One region of the Paenibacillus sp. PvR133 genome, then DNA from elsewhere that is predicted to be linked to it. Evidence: predicted binding sites of a transcription regulator. Region 1 holds the regulator's gene; the other holds the start of a gene.
What was found. Region 1 encodes CtsR, which represses protease genes until heat stress. Its sites were predicted from a motif close to ATGGTCAATAAAGGTCAAACA; they were not measured.
Positions count from the first base shown of each region.

Region 1 (5,965 bases):
CAAAGATGAAAAGGATGATAATCTCATTGAGATTATCATCCTTTTTTTATGTGTTTTTAGATGGCCACCTGCTTCTAAGGTTGACAGAGGGAAGAGGCTTTGCCACACTCTAAGTGTATAATCTTTTTTATGGATGCCCAAGTATACGAGCGAGGTGACGAAGTTATGGAGATCAGACAATTACAACGTGAGGAATTTGAAGCGGCTATTGAATTATCTCAATATGCTTTTCAGTTTACAATGTCCCCGGAGGATCTGGAAAAATCCAAGAAGAAATTCAAACCAGAGCAAACATGGGGAATATTCGACGGACATGACTTGAATGCTAAACTGACTTTGTTACCGCTACAGGTATACATAAACAGTCAGGTTTTTGATATGGGGGGCATTGCTGGTGTGGCAACGTGGCCAGAAAAGCGTCGCGGAGGCATGGTATCACGCTTGTTGACGCATGCGCTTGAAGAGATGAAGTCTGCGGGACAAAGCCTTTCTTTTCTGCATCCATTCTCCTTTGCCTTCTATCGTAAATTTGGATGGGAAACGTATATTGAATACAAAAAGTACGTCATTCCCATTGAAAAATTCCCTGCAAAACTTAAAACAGAAGGTACAGTCAAACGCGATGTCAAAGATATTTTAGAATTGGACCAAGTGTATCAAGCGTATGCATCTCGTTATAATGGCACGCTGGTACGAGATAAGGAATGGTGGCAAGAGCGGATTTTAAATGAGAACTATCGAACTGCGGTATATTACTCAGAAACAGGCGATCCTCAGGGATATGCACTATACAAAATTGAAGATAAACAGTTGAATTGTGATGAGTTGGTATATGAAAATGAGACGGCTCGTCGGGCTTTATGGACTTATTTTGCAAATCATGACTCAATGATAGCCCAAGGTAAATTTAATTACGTTCCAGCAGATGACAATCTGCCATTTTTACTCGATGATCCACGAATTCAACAGGAAACTGTGCCTTATTTTATGGGTCGTATTGTGGATGCAGCTGCTTTTATAGAAAGATACCCTTTTGAACAGATTGGAGAAGAAACAAGTTTAACCTTAAATCTGACTGATCGGTATGCTCCATGGAATGATGGATTATGGAGATTAACGATTACTACGGAGGGGCAAGGACATCTGGAGAGAGTGGATATAAGCAATTCATCTGAAAACGCCATAGTAGCTGACTTGAAACTTGGGATTCAGTCACTGACGACTCTGATGCTTGGCTACCAGCAGGCTGATGATCTGTATAAATGGGGGCGTATTGAAGGCAGCAGTGAGTCTGTGTCTGCCCTTAAACGTGTAATACCGGTAAAACAAACGTTCTTATTGGATTTTTTCTGATAAAGGCCCATTTAGTTCTTCTTAGGCTCCATCTTTCAGGGAACATAACTTGTGTGGTTATCATAATTTTCAAAACTCTTTCTGTAATGGGAAGAGTTTTTTTATGGTATTGTATAAAACATAATTAGATTGCGAAAAATGGTATTGACCCCTTGGCAAAAATGAATAATGTGCTATAATATGAATATAGTCAAAGAAAGTCAAAGTCAATCAAGCCTAGTGCGATTCTGTAGAAGTACTATGCTGATGGATTAGCTGTATAAGGTGATTTTGATAGCAAAGAAGTAAATGAGGATCGAAATGATTTGCGTATAGTTAGGAGCTGACTCTTATGAACATAAGAGAAGTGTATGATTAATCGCAAATAAAGGCCACACTAGAGACAAAACGGTACAATTCCAATGGATGTAGATCAGGCAATAGCCTGAATACAGCTTAGATTCGTGACTTTACCGTTTGGTTAAGTTCAATATACGGCGGACTCTGTGGAGCGTGAAATGTACTTGAATACTTGCGTTTCCGTTAGTGGAGGATGATGAAATGCGCAATGTTTCCGATATTATTGAACAATATTTGAAAAGTATATTGCTGGAAAGTCCCCAAGGTTTAGTGGAGATTCAGCGCAATGATCTGGCTGACCGCTTTTCCTGCGTGCCGTCGCAAATTAATTATGTAATTAGCACCCGGTTTACGCTGGAAAAAGGCTATGTGGTGGAAAGTAAACGCGGTGGCGGGGGCTACATTCGTATTCAGCGAATTCAGCTGCCTGCACAGCATGCCATCCATACACATCTTCATCAGAGCATCGGGGAGGAAATAAGCCAATCGGCAGCAGAAGGTCTAATTTATCAGTTAGAGGAAGCCCATTTTTTAAGCAAAAGGGAAGCTAATTTAATGAAGGCTGCTTTATCAAGGGATACATTATTACTGAAGCTTCCCTATCGTGATCAACTGCGAGCAAGATTGCTTAAGGCTATGCTGATCTCGTTGCTGGCGACCAAATAGTGTGTGAATAGAGACTAACGTTTGGATGTAGGGATTGGTATAAATCCTGACATTGAAGGAGGTGCTTTTATGCTGTGCCAAGAATGTAATATGCGGCCGGCAACTTTGCATTTCACCAAAATTGTGAATGGCGAAAAGACAGAGTTTCATATTTGTGAGACGTGTGCCAAGGAAAAAGGGGAGATGATCCCTGGAACACCTAACGGATTTTCGATTCATAGCTTGTTGTCGGGGATGCTGGATTTTGACTCCAGTACAAAGAGCCAATCTCCAGGCCACAGTGGTCCGCAGAACCTGCAATGCAAGGATTGTGGCATGACCTATGCACAGTTTAGTAAGCTGGGACGTTTCGGATGCCCATCGTGCTATCAATATTTTGATAGTCGTCTGGACCCTCTGTTCAAGCGTGTGCATGGCAGTACGAATCATGTTGGTAAAGTTCCGGTTCGCACTGGAGGCCGACTGAAGGTTAAACGGCAAATTGACGATTTGAAAAAAGAGATGCAACAGCATATTGTACAGGAAGAATTTGAATCAGCTGCTGAGCTTAGGGATCAAATCAGAGAGCTTGAAAAAGAAATGACTGAAGAGTAAAGTTTGTGAAGAGTAGGAGGGATGCGTAATGCCCAATATTCGATTTACGGAGAAGCCGCTAAGTGACTGGATGCGTGGTGATGCTGCGGATTCGGAGATTGTCATTAGCAGCCGGGTGAGAATTGCGCGTAACTTGCAGCATCTGCCTTTTCCCATGCTTGCTACCAATCAGCAGTCGGAAGAAGCACTTCAACGCTTGACGGATATCCTTCAGTATGATGATTTAGGCGGTTTTGGTACTTTTCATACGTTGAAAATATCCGAGTTGGATGAGATCGACAAGCAGGTGCTGGTTGAGAAGCATTTGATTAGTCCAAATTTGGCGAACGAATCTCGTAACGGTGCTGTTTTAATTAGCGATGATGAATCGGTTAGTGTTATGATAAACGAAGAGGATCATCTGCGTATCCAGTGCTTATATCCGGGATGTCAGGTTAGGGAAGCTTGGGAACGCGCTATGATTATTGATGATGCATTTGAAGCGCATGTTGATTATGCATTTGATGATCGGAGAGGTTTTCTGACCAGTTGTCCGACGAATGTTGGCACAGGTATGAGAGCTTCGGTGATGATGCATTTGCCTGCATTAGTTATGACTCATCAAATCAATCGTATATTGTCTGCTGTTTCACAGGTAGGTCTTACAGTTCGTGGCATTTACGGTGAAGGCAGCGAAGCGGTCGGAAATTTGTTTCAGGTATCTAATCAGATTACACTGGGACAAACCGAAGCGGAGATTATTGAGAATCTACATGGCGTGGTGCTACAAATTATTGAGCACGAGCGTTCTGCCAGAGAAAGGCTAATGAATGAATCTATGCTGCGAATTACAGATCGGGTGATGCGTTCATTCGGTATTTTGTCATATGCAGCAGTATTGGATTCCAAGGAGGCTGCACAGCGGCTATCCGATGTACGTCTTGGCGTAGATTTAGGGATTTTGGAGCGTCCTTCCACCGCAGCGATGAATGAGCTGAATGTGATGACACAACCCGGGTTCCTGCAAAAAAGCTTTGGGGATAAAATGAATACCGAAGAGCGCGATATGTACCGGGCGAAGCTGATCCGGCAAAAATTAGGCACAACCCTTTAATATATAGAATGATCTGAAATACACACTGTGGAGGTGCAGGATATATGATGTTTGGAAGATTTACGGAACGTGCACAGAAAGTGCTTGCTTTGGCTCAGGAAGAAGCTGTTCGATTGGGACACAACAACATTGGCACAGAGCACATTTTGCTAGGCCTCATTCGTGAAGGTGAAGGAATAGCCGCGAAAGCCTTAATCGGTTTAGGGCTGGGACTGGAAAAAATCCAGGATGAAGTGGAAACGCTGATTGGACGCGGTCAAGAGCAACCGACGAACATTGCCTATACTCCACGCGCCAAAAAAGTCATCGAACTGTCCATGGATGAAGCCCGCAAACTGGGCCATACCTATGTAGGTACAGAACATATTTTGCTTGGTCTTATTCGTGAAGGCGAAGGCGTAGCAGCACGTGTACTGAACAACCTGGGCATCAGTCTGAACAAAGCGCGTCAGCAAGTGCTTCAATTGCTCGGCAGCAGCGAGGCTGTTTCCAGCCATCACGGTGCTCCAGCTAATGTCAGCACGCCAACTCTGGACAGTCTGGCACGCGATCTGACGGCATCTGCGAAGGAAAACAACCTGGACCCTGTTATTGGGCGTAGCAAGGAAATTGAACGCGTAATTCAGGTGCTCAGCCGCCGTACAAAGAACAATCCGGTTCTAATCGGTGAGCCTGGGGTAGGTAAAACGGCGATTGCCGAAGGATTGGCCCAAAAAATCATAGCGAATGAGATTCCTGAAACGTTGCGCGACAAGCGCGTAATGACGCTGGATATGGGTTCTGTGGTAGCAGGCACCAAGTATCGTGGTGAATTCGAGGATCGTTTGAAAAAAATTATGGACGAGATTCGTCAAGCGGGTAATATCGTATTGTTCATTGATGAGCTGCATACACTGATTGGTGCTGGTGGAGCGGAAGGCGCAATTGATGCATCCAACATCCTGAAACCTGCTCTGGCACGTGGCGAGCTGCAATGCATCGGTGCGACCACGCTCGATGAATACCGCAAATATATTGAGAAAGATGCTGCTTTGGAGCGTCGTTTTCAACCAATTACAGTGGATCAACCTTCTCCAGAAGAGGCAATTCAAATCTTGTATGGCCTGCGTGACCGTTACGAAGCTCATCACCGTGTAAAGATCACAGATGAGGCTATTGAAGCGGCTGTAAAATTGTCAGATCGTTATATCACTGACCGCTTCCTGCCAGATAAGGCTATTGACCTTATTGATGAAGCGGGCTCCAAAGTAAGGCTGAATTCTTACACTGTACCGCCAAACCTGAAACAGCTGGAAAACCGTCTGGAAGATATCCGTAAGGAAAAGGATTCAGCGGTACAAAGTCAGGAGTTTGAAAAAGCGGCAGCGTTGCGTGATACAGAGCAAAAAATCCGTGAAGAGCTAGACGTGACGAAAAACCAATGGAAAGAACAACAGGGTCGTACAGATTCTGAAGTTACACCAGAGGATATCGCTCAAGTCGTTGCAATCTGGACAGGTGTTCCAGTCAGCAAGCTGAAAGAGGAAGAAACACACCGCTTGTTGAATATGGAAGAGTTGCTGCATGAGCGGGTAATTGGACAGGATGAAGCAGTTAAGGCAGTAAGCCGGGCGATTCGCCGGGCACGTGCCGGACTGAAAGATCCGAAGCGTCCAATCGGTTCCTTTATTTTCCTCGGCCCAACTGGGGTTGGTAAAACAGAATTGGCACGCGCCTTGGCTGAATCCATGTTTGGAGATGAAAATGCGGTTATCCGTATTGATATGTCCGAATATATGGAGAAGCACTCCACGTCCCGTCTGGTAGGAGCACCTCCAGGGTACGTTGGATATGAAGAAGGCGGTCAACTGACTGAGAAGGTACGTCGTAAGCCATACTCTGTTGTGTTGCTGGATGAAATTGAAAAAGCACACCCAGAAG
Region 1 is NZ_JAFIBS010000001.1:591,642-597,606, reverse strand. It holds rRNA gene rrf (5S ribosomal RNA) at 1-1, shown strand, start outside; gene JOE49_RS02720 (GNAT family N-acetyltransferase) at 166-1,353, shown strand; gene JOE49_RS02715 (CtsR family transcriptional regulator) at 1,894-2,358, shown strand; gene mcsA (protein-arginine kinase activator protein McsA) at 2,428-2,952, shown strand; gene mcsB (protein-arginine kinase McsB) at 2,981-4,045, shown strand; gene clpC (ATP-dependent protease ATP-binding subunit ClpC) at 4,090-5,965, shown strand, end outside.

Region 2 (5,965 bases), 920 kb from region 1:
TAGGAATGATGTTTTCAGCTGCTGCACGAGCACGACGGAAGTCTCCTTTAGCATGTGGAGCATCCAAAGTGTTTTGGTCGCCAGTGTAAGCATGAATTGTAGTCATCAAGCCTTCAACGATACCAAATTTATCTTGCAGTGTTTTAGCCATAGGAGCCAGGCAGTTTGTTGTGCAAGAAGCACCGGAGATTACAGTTTCAGTTCCGTCCAGAATTTCATGGTTTACGTTGTAAACGACAGTTTTCATGTCGCCAGTAGCTGGAGCGGAGATAACAACTTTTTTAGCGCCGCCTTTCAAATGTTTCTCAGCAGCTTCTTTAGTTGTGAAGAAACCTGTACATTCCAGAACGATGTCTACACCCAGGTCTCCCCAAGGCAGTTCTTCAGGGTTGCGGTTAGCCAAAACTTTAACTTCTTTACCGTTTACTTTGAAGAAGCCGTCATGTACTTCTACTTGTCCTTGGAAATTACCTTGTGTTGTATCATATTTCAACAAATGTGCCAACATTTTGGAATCTGTCAAGTCATTGATTGCTACTACTTCAATACCTTCCACATTTTGAATCCGGCGGAAAGCAAGGCGTCCAATACGTCCGAAACCGTTAATACCAACTTTAACTGTCATGAGTGAGTTCCTCCCAAAGTTCGTTTAGTTTAGTTTTATATATTCAAGACAGACCCGAAAGCCCGTCAAGACAACATTATTCATAAATCCTATATTAATCATTTAAATAACGACTTACAATCTCAACAGCAGCGCCTTCGTCGGTGACTAGAATGTCCTCTTGCCCGAAACGCAGTACCGCATGAATAGCGGCCGCCTTGTTTTTGCCTCCAGCTACACCTAGAACCGTATCGGTACGCCTAATGTCTTCCAATCGGAGTCCAAGCGTCAGCATTCTGTGAACAACGACGCCATCTTCGTTAAAGTAATAACCAAACGATTCGGCTACCGCTCCTTCACTGCTGATCTGGGCAAAGGTTTCGGGATCAAGTTTACGTCTATGTGCCATCGCTATGGCGTTGCCTATCCCGTGAATGATGATACGACTCTCGCGAATCAGGTTCAATATATCCTGAATGTTCGTATCTTCAAGCAAGGAGTTGTAAGCATGATTGCTGAGCAAATCCGGTACATGGAGCAGACGGTATTGAGCGCCTACCTTGCGAGCCATTGTGGAAGCAATTGTGTTGGCCTGCATTTCCATGCTTTCTCCCAAACCCCCGCGTGCCGGTACAAACCACCCACCCTTAAGTGGGCCATTAGAAGGTAGTGCCAGTTGTTCCGCCACGTCGGCAATCGTCGTGCCACCTGTTACAGCGACCACATCCTCGTCGTCCATAACACTCAGCAACGCTTTTGCTCCAGCGCGCCCCAGCTCCTGCTTTGTTAACGGAGAAGCATCCGAATCCCCTGGAACGACAACCACCTTCCTCAAACCATAGGCTTGACGAATCTGGTCTTCCAATTGGGACAGGCCGAACAAGTTGTTCGCAATCGGCTCCAGCTGTTCCAGCAGATCCAGTCCTGCTTTGCTCACCTTCATGCCTACACTCTCAATCTCAATTAGCCCCTGAGCTTTAAGAAGATCGGTTTCGGCGCGCAACACGCGCTCGGTCATGTTCAGTGAAGCTGCCAGTGTTCTGCGTCCAACAACATCGGACAGCATAATCTGATGCAGGATCGTGTACCTTTTTTTCAAAACATCCATGAGGTCGGGCAGAAGCTGCTTCTGTATTTCTAATATCTTTCGCATGCTTTCCACTCCCGCACACTTCTAAGTTCTGTCTCTAATGCTCTATCTCTAACTGGTCTTAAAACGTCCCGGGATAACTTTTTAAGTCCCACGTATATCTTAACCAATATTTGCTCCATATGCAAGTCTATCTGAACCTATATTTCTCAACCATTTATCTGAATATGCGCATTTAATAAAAGCTTGCAATTCACTGCTGTATATCATATAATCATCTTTGTTTCCAATTAGTTGTTTAATTAGTTAGTTGTTTGCATTGAATCAACTATGCGCCCGTGGTCCAACGGATATGACGTAGGCCTCCGGAGCCTGAGATCGAGGTTCGATTCCTCGCGGGCGCGCCATTTTAAATGAACGCTTAGATGCTTCTATATAATGTTTTAACCAATAAGAGCGCTGAGGGCTCTTTTTTTTAATCATTAGTTTGACTTTCTTTGACTTTTTGTTTGAAATTGTTTATCATGTGGTTATTACGGTAACAGTTTATAAATAAGGGACGTGTAATCGGCATGTCCACCAAATCCACTAACGATATTTAAGGGAGGTTTTTTGACGTGAGCTATGTTCCTATGGTAGTAGAACAAAGTAACCGCGGCGAACGCGCCTATGACATTTATTCCAGACTGTTAAAGGATCGCATTATTTTGTTAGGCTCGGACGTCAATGACGTTGTAGCCAACTCTATAATTGCGCAAATGCTGTTTTTGGCTGCCGAAGATCCTGAAAAAGATATTCACTTGTATATTAACAGCCCTGGCGGTTCCATTACAGCTGGTATGGCCATTTTCGATACGATGCAATACATTAAACCTGACGTATCTACGATTTGCGTAGGTATGGCGGCTTCCATGGGCGCGTTCTTGCTGAATGCAGGCGCCAAAGGCAAACGTTTCGCTTTGCCAAACAGTGAAATTATGATCCACCAACCCCTGGGTGGTGCACAAGGCCAGGCAACGGATATCGAAATCCGCGCACGCCGCATTCTGAAAATGCGTGATAAACTGAACCGCATTCTCGCAGATCGCACAGGCCAACCACTGGAGCGCATTGAAAAAGATACAGACCGTGACTACTTCATGTCTGCTGATGATGCCAAGGAATACGGTATTATTGATAAAGTGCTAACTAGCTCCTCTCCAGAAGGTGTATAAGAGAAGAAATTTACCTCTTTCGATAACTGGTAAATGAAAAAGCTGCTCCGGATGTCCTTATCCGGTAGGCAGCTTTTTTGCTTTATTGTTTTTTAGGTTATAGACAATTGGACTTATTTATTTCTACTATTCATTCTGTCCCGCAAAAGGCTTTCCACCTTGAGGCAGCAGTTGACCGAACGAGTAGGTGAACTCAGGAATTCCATACGCGTATGGCGCATAATCATACAAATCAAACACGATTGTTACTCCACTGTTCGTCACATAAAAATTCTGATCTGCCGCCAGCTCTTTAAATTTGCCGAATCCTTCGCCAGCCTGAAGTGCATCGATTTTTTTCTTCAAATCAGCATTGAGGAACTTTTTGTAGTTCGGATTTGCCTTCAATACGTCAGACAATTGCAGCAGTTTACCATCAGCGAGCGAGAACGTATATCCTTTACGTGCCGTCATGCCATGCGCGCCACCCGTATACGAGTAGTCCTGCATAATCACACTCAGAATACCATCTTTGTTATAGGCAATCACAAAATCATTTCCGAACTCATACGGTCTTTCTGTTGTAGCCTCTCCCTCAGCCATCATCTTTTTGCCTGCTGCCAATATACCTTCTGCATGCTTTTTAAGCACATTGTTAATGGCCTGTTGAGCCTCAGAATTCAGCTGGCTACCGCTGATTTGCGGGTACTTAATCTTGTAGGACACCTTCGCACTACTCGAAGCTGGAAGTGTTTGAGACGCAATTGTAATCGGATTTAGCTGGCTTTTACTCAGCGTTACTGTTTTCTGAGCTGCATTCCATTGAGCATCTATGCCCAGATAGTCTTTCAGCAAACTCATAGGAATGTATAGCTTCCCAGCGATCTGTTTGGCATCCATACTACGTGTATTGATTCCATTGACGTTGACGTAGGCATCCGAGGAAGAAGCCATAATGTAAAGTTTATTGTACCCGCTACCTACGGTATATGTCGCTGTTTTCGCATCATAGCTTACTGGAATCCCCAAGCTGTCGCGCAGTGCGGCCACCGGAATCATTGTACTCCCGTTCACTTGGACACCTTTAGCGGGCAACGTTTTACCATTCCATTGGATGGTGATTCCTGGTTGCTGTGTTGTCGCTTGCTGCTGTTTCGTCGATGCTGCCTGGATATAGGAAACGGGAACAGCTGTGACTCCTGCGAAAATCCCTGCCGCCAGCAGTGCTGAACCCCATTTTATTGCATGCTTACTCATATTAAATATTCCTCCTGTTAATGATCTGTATTGTCTATGTGTGATAACTACTTTTATTATTATATCTATACCCTATTGTATGTAGTTTACAATCTGTACACTCTCCGATTTCAATATGTACACCTAATAACCCTTAGCTATGACAGACTCATTACAAAAAGGTTTCGGTATACAAAAAAAGCCAGCAAGCCAGCCTGCACATGATGCTGGCCGCTTGTGGCTTCGTTTGATGATCTATATTAGTTCATTTCGTATTGAGCCGACACTTGAACTTTCACTGTTACTTGCCCCGATTGTATCTCTGTCCCGCCACCTGCTACGTCCAAGAGCGATTTTGACATGGCATTTTCACGTTGTGTAAAGATTTGTGCTTCTCCGCCATCTACCGTCACACTCACAAGAGCACCTAACCCGCGTTTGGCTGCCTTAGCTACAGCACTGGCTTTAGATTGTACGCTTCCCAATGCCTTAGTAATGGCTTCTTCTTCATAAGTCGAAGGATTTTCCACGGAAAAACGTACATTATCTACGTTATTGGCTCCGGACTTGGTCGCCTCATCCAACAACTGACCGATTTTATCCAAATCGCGGTATTTGACGGAAAGTGTATGGTTGGCAGTGTAGCCTTTGAGCTTCTGCCCTTCTTTTTCGTTATAGGTGTAGTTAGGCTGTACATAAAACTGGCTGGTCTGAATGTCATCTGCGCTAATGCTCCACTTTTCTTTCAGCAGTTGTGTAACCTTGTTCAATTTTGTAGCATTGGCTTTTTGAGCAGCGGCTGCCGTATTCCCTTCCGATTGTACACCGATAGAGAGATAAGCAATATCGGGCTTCGCCAATACTTCCCCGCTTCCAGTCACATTAATTACACCGTTTACCGTCGAAGCTGTTGACGCAGCATAAGCACGATCTGCCCCCGTCCATAATCCGCCTGCTACTCCCCCTGCCATTAATGCTCCTGCGAGAACTGCCGTGGCTACTGTTTTTGTCCAAAGTCTCATTGAATTCAACCTCTTTCTTGAAAATGTTTGTACCTTCCAGACGGAAAAGACGGAAAAAGGTTGCAGCCAAGCGTACAAATTTCCGAAACAGAGCATGACCACGGGGATTTTAATTATTTATAGTTTGAACTTAATACAGTCTCTATATTCAACAAATCCATCCATAAAACAGTTAACGGAGGAGTTTTCGAAGACTTTTTTCTGGATACAAAAAAAGCCCCAAAGGGGCTTTTCACTAAGAGCATACACCATATCACAAAGCAAATCTTTGTTTATTGATTTTCCAGCTCTACCTTACTAACCAGACTTACTAAAGCGTTTACAGCCTGTTCGGCGTCCGCACCTTCAGCACTAATATTAATTTCAGTACCTGTACTGATGGCAAGACTCATAATTCCCATGATGCTCTTGGCATTAACCTTTTTGTCTTCTTTTTCCACAAAAATCTCAGATGAATATTTATTCGCTTCCTGTACGAACAACGCAGCAGGTCTGGCGTGCAGTCCTGTTTTCAAGCGTACGACTACCGGATGTTTTGACATGTCAGCTTACCCCCTCATCAAATAAATCTGGACACTACTTACTCCATTTTATTTATCACATTATAACATTAACCCGGGACAGACACTAGAAAAAAAACTAAAAAAACCGGGGCTGAAAGCCCCACGGACAATCTTTTTATGGAATCAGGCCATTTTCGCCCCTGATTTTGTCAGCCATCTCATCAATTTTGCGAAGCCGATGATTTACACCCGATTTACTCACGACCCCTTTGAGCATTTCCCCGACTTCTTTTAAATTCAAATCGGGATGAGCGAGA
Region 2 is NZ_JAFIBS010000001.1:1,512,344-1,518,308, reverse strand. It holds gene gap (type I glyceraldehyde-3-phosphate dehydrogenase) at 1-625, opposite strand, end outside; gene JOE49_RS06780 (sugar-binding transcriptional regulator) at 720-1,757, opposite strand; tRNA gene JOE49_RS06775 (tRNA-Arg) at 2,027-2,101, shown strand; gene clpP (ATP-dependent Clp endopeptidase proteolytic subunit ClpP) at 2,312-2,908, shown strand; gene JOE49_RS06765 (PdaC/SigV domain-containing protein) at 3,035-4,144, opposite strand; gene JOE49_RS06760 (SIMPL domain-containing protein) at 4,384-5,145, opposite strand; gene JOE49_RS06755 (HPr family phosphocarrier protein) at 5,418-5,687, opposite strand; gene whiA (DNA-binding protein WhiA) at 5,824-5,965, opposite strand, start outside.
Region 2: a site for CtsR is predicted at 2,179-2,199, ahead of clpP (ATP-dependent Clp endopeptidase proteolytic subunit ClpP). Genes of this name have one in related genera too.